DNA from 2 places in the Pseudoalteromonas sp. SG43-1 genome. Region 1 is predicted to be linked to the other one. Evidence: predicted binding sites of a transcription regulator. Region 1 holds the regulator's gene; the other holds the start of a gene.
What was found. Region 1 encodes NrdR, which represses ribonucleotide reductase genes. Its sites were predicted from a motif close to AAACACNANATNTNGTGTTT; they were not measured.
Positions count from the first base shown of each region.

Region 2: the regulator NrdR is predicted to act here: its motif matches at 1,601-1,620, upstream of nrdA (class 1a ribonucleoside-diphosphate reductase subunit alpha).

Region 1 covers NZ_JACJFD010000034.1:20,087-23,511, forward strand. The annotation lists gene H5159_RS18655 (riboflavin synthase) at 1-457, opposite strand, end outside; gene ribD (bifunctional diaminohydroxyphosphoribosylaminopyrimidine deaminase/5-amino-6-(5-phosphoribosylamino)uracil reductase RibD) at 474-1,607, opposite strand; gene nrdR (transcriptional regulator NrdR) at 1,610-2,059, opposite strand; gene glyA (serine hydroxymethyltransferase) at 2,475-3,425, opposite strand, start outside.
Region 2 covers NZ_JACJFD010000002.1:308,733-312,157, forward strand. The annotation lists gene ubiG (bifunctional 2-polyprenyl-6-hydroxyphenol methylase/3-demethylubiquinol 3-O-methyltransferase UbiG) at 1-651, shown strand, start outside; gene H5159_RS03520 (HAD family hydrolase) at 651-1,331, shown strand; gene nrdA (class 1a ribonucleoside-diphosphate reductase subunit alpha) at 1,740-3,425, shown strand, end outside.

The DNA.
Region 1 (3,425 bases):
CCTCTACAGCGTTTACTGTCAGGCTTATACCATCAATACATACCGAACCTTTGTACGGAATGTATTTCATTAAATTTTCGTCAGTTGTAAGCCAATATTCTGTTGCTCTGGCGTTTGCTGTAATACTTGTAATTGTTGCGATACCATCAACATGGCCAGACACTAAATGACCGCCTAAACGAGAAACAGGTTGCATGGCTTTTTCAAGATTCACCGTTTGTCCTAAAGCATAGTGAGCAAAACCGGTCAAACTAATCGTCTCATTAGATAAATCCGCACTAAAACCATCAATATGTTTATCAACTACAGTTAAGCAAACACCATTAGTTGCAATGCTGTCACCTAACTTTACGTCTGTCATATCAAGATCAGTACTTTGGATACGAATGGCTAAGTCGCCTTGTTTTTTTTGTAATAAAGCAATTTTGCCTGTGGCTTCTATTATCCCAGTAAACATAGCACTACTCTTTTTATTAAGTGATTTTAATGAGTTTTGACGCGGTGATACGTAAATCGTCACCAATGCGCGCACATTCATTAAATGTTAAATCAACGGTGTTTTGCATACTCGTCAATTCAGGAAAATTAACTAAACTTTTTGCATCATGGCCCATTAGTTTAGGCGCTAAATAAAAAACAAACTCGTCAACTAAATTAAGCTCTGTCATTTTACCAGCAAGTGTTGCGCCAGCTTCAAGCCAAACATTATTAAACTGCAGTTGCCCAAGTTTTTCTAAAACGGCTTGTAAATCAACTTTACCGTTACTTTCACTGACTTCAATATGCTTTACAAAATGCCGCCATTGCAATGATTTATCAACCTTAGTCGTAAATATTATTACATCACTTTGGATTTCAAATAAAGCAAGGTCAGGTGTTAAACGGTTTTGAGAGTCAATTATAACACGCACGGGCTGGCGAAGCGGCAAATCAGTAGGCAGTGTGCAAGGCAGCTCACTTAGTCGCACATTAAGTTTAGCATCGTCTACTAGCACTGTATCGGCACCGGTTAAAATAGCGCAGCTTTTCGCTCGGTATAATTGTACGTCTTGTCGAGCAGCAGGACTTGTGATCCACTTACTTTGCCCATTTTTAAGCGCCGTTTTACCATCAATACTCGCTGCCATTTTGCAAATCACATAAGGTAAGCCTTGTTCCATACGCTTAAAAAAGCCAACGTTAAGTGCGCGAGCTTGTGATTCGAGTAACCCGTAAGCAACGTCAATACCCGCGTCGCTCAGTATTTTAAGGCCTTTGCCAGCAACTTGTGGATTTGTATCAACCATAGCAGCAATTACTTTTACCACACCGGCAGCTTTTAAGCCTTCGGCGCACGGTGGCGTACGGCCATAATGACTACACGGTTCAAGCGTTACATAAGCCGTTGCACCTTGTGCATTTTTTCCAGCGACAGCCAGTGCATTTACTTCTGCATGACCTTGACCTGCTAATTGATGAAAACCCTCACCAATTATTTGATTATTTTTAACTAAAACACAGCCAACATTAGGGTTAGGTGTGGTAGTAAACCGGCCTTTTTTGGCAAGTTCTATGGCGCGTGCCATATACATTTCATCATGTTCAGTAAAAGGAACTTGGCTTTGCATTGTTACTCCCCTAAGCGGGCAATTTCTTCGCCAAATTCGCGTATATCTTCAAACGAGCGATAAACAGAGGCAAATCTTACATACGCTACTTTATCGAGCTTTTTGAGGGCTTCCATAATGCATTCACCAACCAAATGGCTTGAAATTTCTCGCTCGCCTGTAGCACGCAACTGCGATTTTATTATATTCACTACTTCGTCTACTTGCTCTGTGCTCACTGGGCGTTTTTCGAGTGCGCGATTTAAGCCATTTAATAATTTATCTTCGTTAAATGGTTCGCGGCTGCCGTCTTGTTTAATAACACGAGGCATAACCAGTTCAGCGCCTTCAAATGTAGTAAAGCGCTCATGGCAGTCGTTGCACTCACGGCGCCTGCGAACTTGATGGCCTCCACCAACAAGGCGTGAGTCAATAACTTTAGTATCTTTTGCGGTACAAAATGGACAATGCATAGCTCGGTACTTCCGTTTTAAAACAAAAAAGACCGCTAAATAGCGGTCTTTTATCTTAGCAAAAAAATAGGGCCTGTTGACCTTTCAGGATTAAATTTGTTCTATCTATGGGTGATTTAATCGCGGCGCGAGGTTTGTAACCTAGTGGGCTAAGTAAAAACCGAGCAAAGCTTCCGCGTCCTGCTCACGCCCCTTACCTACATCCATGTAGGCAACAAAGAGTAAATCGCCCCTAGGACGAACCCGAGGGCAGTGCATGTTTGGCATTTATGCTGCGTTATCGCCTATTTGTGTGGAGTAACCACACTACATAGACTCTGCCTTGCCTAAAAACCAAACATACTACTGCAAATTAAACCTCGAAAGATAAACAGGCCCCTAGCCTATGTGATCTAAATTACTGCTGCTTATGCAATTAAGCGTAAACAGGTAATTTTGCACAAATTGCTTTTACTTTTTCTTTAACTTGCGCCTGTACAGATTCATCAGTGATGTTATCTAGTACGTCACAAATCCAGCCAGCAAGCTCTTTTGATTCTTCTTCTTTGAAACCACGACGAGTGATTGCAGGAGAACCAATACGCAAACCAGATGTTACAAACGGAGAACGTGGATCGTTTGGCACTGAGTTTTTATTAACTGTGATGTTAGCGTTACCAAGGGCTGCATCTGCATCTTTACCAGTAATATCTTTATCGATTAAATCGAGTAGGAATAAGTGGTTTTCAGTTTTGTCAGATACGATTTTGTAGCCGCGCTCTTGCATTACAGCAACCATTGCTTTTGCGTTTTTAACAACTTGTGTTTGGTATACTTTAAATTCTGGTTGAAGCGCTTCTTTAAATGCCACTGCTTTTGCTGCAATAACATGACATAAAGGACCACCTTGGCCACCAGGGAAAACTGCGCTGTTAAGCTTTTTATAGATTGCTTCATCGCCACATGCAGAGATAATTAAACCACCACGAGGACCAGCAAGTGTTTTATGCGTAGTTGTAGTTACAACATGTGCATGAGGAACTGGGCTTGGGTAAACGCCTGCCGCAATTAAACCTGCAACGTGAGCCATATCAACAAACAGGTAAGCACCTACTTTGTCAGCAATTTCACGGAATTTAGCCCAATCAACAATACCTGAGTACGCTGAGAAACCACCAATAATCATTTTTGGTTTATGCTCAAGTGCTAGTGCTTCAACCTGTGCGTAATCAATTTCGCCCGTTGTTTCATCTAGTCCGTATTGAATTGCATTGTAAAGCTTACCAGAGAAGCTTACGTGTGATCCGTGAGTTAAGTGACCACCATGAGCTAAGCTCATACCAAGTACAGTGTCGCCTGCTTCTAATAGCGCTAGAAAAACAGCAGC
Region 2 (3,425 bases), on a different contig from region 1:
CGTTGGTGGGACCTAGACGGAGAATTCAAACCTCTTCACGAAATTAACCCGTTACGTTTAGACTTTATAGCAAACAAAACGCAAGGCTTATTCGATAAAGAAACACTCGATGTTGGCTGTGGTGGCGGTATTTTAAGCCAAAGCATGGCGCGCATGGGCGCAAAAGTAACTGGCATCGACATGGGGCAAGAGCCTTTAACTGTTGCTAAGTTGCACAGTTTAGAAACTGGCGTAAATGTAGATTACATAAAAGTGCCAGCAGAAGAGTTTGCTTCGCAAAACCCAGAGCGCTTTGATGTAATAACCTGTATGGAAATGCTTGAGCACGTTCCCGACCCAGCATCTATCATTCATGCCGTAGCTGCACTTGCCAAACCAGGCGCAGACGTGTTTTTTTCAACCCTAAACAAAACACCTAAAGCATATTTATACGCTATTGTTGGTGCTGAAAAGCTTTTAAAAATGGTGCCTGAAGGTACACACGACCATAAAAAGTTTATAAAACCTGCACAGCTTATTACATGGGCAGAGCAAGCGGGTTTAAAAGTTCGTGCAAGTACAGGCCTTTCTTATAACCCACTATCAAAGCAATATACGCTCAATAGTGACGTTAGCGTAAATTACATACTGTACTTTGAGAAGTTAGCTTAATGGCTAACTCTCAAGCCCCCCTCCCCCTTATTGAGTACGATGCATTTTTATTTGATTTAGACGGCACTCTACTCGACACCGCTGATGATTTAGGTGCGGCTTTAAATGCAGTTCTCATTAATAATAAAATTGAGCCTGTTAGTAGTGATGTATACCGTCCTGCGGCATCTAACGGCGCAGGCGCATTATTAGAGGCTGGTTTTAAAGAGTTATGGGACACACAACCTCAAAGCGAGCTTATTAAGCAATTAGTTGACGAATACGCTGCAAACATAGCAAATCACACACATTGCTTCAGCGGTGTTGAATCGTTGCTTATTGCCCTTGATCAGAAAAAGATCAAATGGGGGATCATGACTAACAAACCAGGGTTTTTAACTGATCCTTTAGTGGCAGCAATTCCCGCATTGAAAAATGCTAGTGTAGTAATAAGTGGCGACACCTTAGCTGAAGCTAAGCCATCCCCTTTACCGCTGCTACACTGTGCACAGCTTATGGGAGTGCAACCAAAACGCTGTTTGTACATTGGTGATGCACAGCGAGACATACAAGCAGGCAAAGCCGCAGGTATGCGCACAGCAACGGCACTTTGGGGTTACATACCAAGTATTGATGAAGCCAACAGCTGGAATGCTGATTTTAACTGGCAAAGCCCAATTGATGGTTTTAACCATATATAGTGCCATGTTAATTAATAAACACTATATATTGTGATTGTGTTAGTTTTTACGCAAAGCTTGCTGATAAAAAAAGCAGTCAAAATTTATTTTTAAAATGCGTAAATTTAGCAGATCATTAGTTGATTTTTGCATATTTCAACTTAAATGATTGTTCGAAGGTGAGTATCTACTAACACAAATACGTTATCCCGAAGTTATCCACAAATAGGGGCAATTATGTCCCTTGCAAAACAACTCAGACCACACTATCTTGTGATCTCTAAATTGAACAACACCAGATATTGTGGCCAAATGTTATTCAATTAAATTCGCAAATATGGCGAAACTTATAATAAATGAGTATATACCTTGCCTCGGCGAGGTATAAAGCATTGGTCAAAATACATAATTCCCAAGGAATACAGGCAAATGAACCAACAGTTATCTGTAAGCAAACGTGACGGGCGTAAAGAGCCTCTTGATCTGGATAAGATCCATCGCGTTATTGAGTGGGCCGCCGAAGGTTTAAACAACGTTTCGGTTTCGCAAGTTGAATTAAAGTCGCACATTCAGTTTTACGACGGTATTCGTACTAAAGACATTCACGAAACCATCATTAAAGCAGCAGCGGATCAGATTTCAAAAGAATCGCCTGATTACCAATACTTAGCTGCACGTTTAGCTGTATTCCATTTACGTAAAAAAGCATACGGTCAATTTGAGCCACCACGTTTATTTGACCACGTAACAAAAATGGTTGGCGATAAACGCTACGATGCTCATTTACTAGTAGATTACACAGAGCAAGAGTTAGATGAGCTTGATGCATACCTTGATCATTCTCGCGATCTTAACTTTAGCTACGCTGCTGTAAAGCAACTTGAAGGTAAGTATCTCGTTCAAAACCGTGTATCGGGTGAAATATACGAAAGTGCACAGTTTTTATATATTTTAGTTGCAGCAAGCTTATTTTCAGATTACCCACGTGAAACACGTACTGATTACATTAAACGTTTTTACGACGCGGTATCATTATTTAAAATATCTCTACCAACGCCAATTATGTCGGGTGTACGTACGCCTACTCGCCAGTTTAGCTCATGTGTATTGATTGAATGTGGCGACAGCCTTGATTCAATCAATGCAACGTCGTCAGCTATTGTTAAATACGTTTCACAACGTGCGGGAATTGGTATTAACGCAGGTAGAATACGTGCGCTAGGTAGCCATATTCGTAACGGCGAAGCGTATCACACAGGTTGTATCCCTTTTTATAAGCACTTTCAAACAGCGGTTAAAAGTTGTTCACAAGGTGGTGTACGTGGCGGCGCAGCAACATTATTCTACCCGCTTTGGCATTTAGAAGTAGAGAACCTACTTGTACTTAAAAATAACCGTGGTGTAGACGACAACCGCGTTCGCCACCTAGATTACGGCGTACAGTTTAATAAATTAATGTACTCTCGTTTAATTAAAGACGACTACATTACGTTATTTAGCCCATCAGATGTGCCTGGCCTTTATGATGCATTTTTTGAAGACCAAGCTGAGTTTGACGCACTTTACGTTAAATACGAACAAGACGAGTCTATTCGTAAAAAACGCATTAAAGCCATTGAGCTTTTCTCAATGTTTGCGCAAGAGCGTGCAAGTACTGGTCGTATTTATTTACAAAATGTGGATCACTGTAATACACACAGCCCATTTATTTCTAAAGTTGCGCCAATTCGCCAATCTAACTTATGTTTAGAAATTGCATTGCCAACTAAGCCACTTAATAACGTGAATGACGAAGAAGGCGAAATTGCCCTTTGTACACTTTCTGCGTTTAACCTAGGTGCAATAGAGTCACTTGATGAGCTTGAAGAGCTAGCTGAACTTGCAGTACGCGCACTTGATAACTTACTTGATTTCCAAGACTACCCTGTACCGGCTGCCAAAAATGCAACTATGGGTCGTCGTACACTAGGAATAGGCGTAATTAACTACGCATACTACCTAGCTAAAAACGGTAAACGTTATTCAGATGGTAGCGCAAATGCATTAACACATAAAACCTTTGAAGCTATTCAATATTACTTAATGAAAGCATCAAACGAGCTTGCTAAAGAGCGT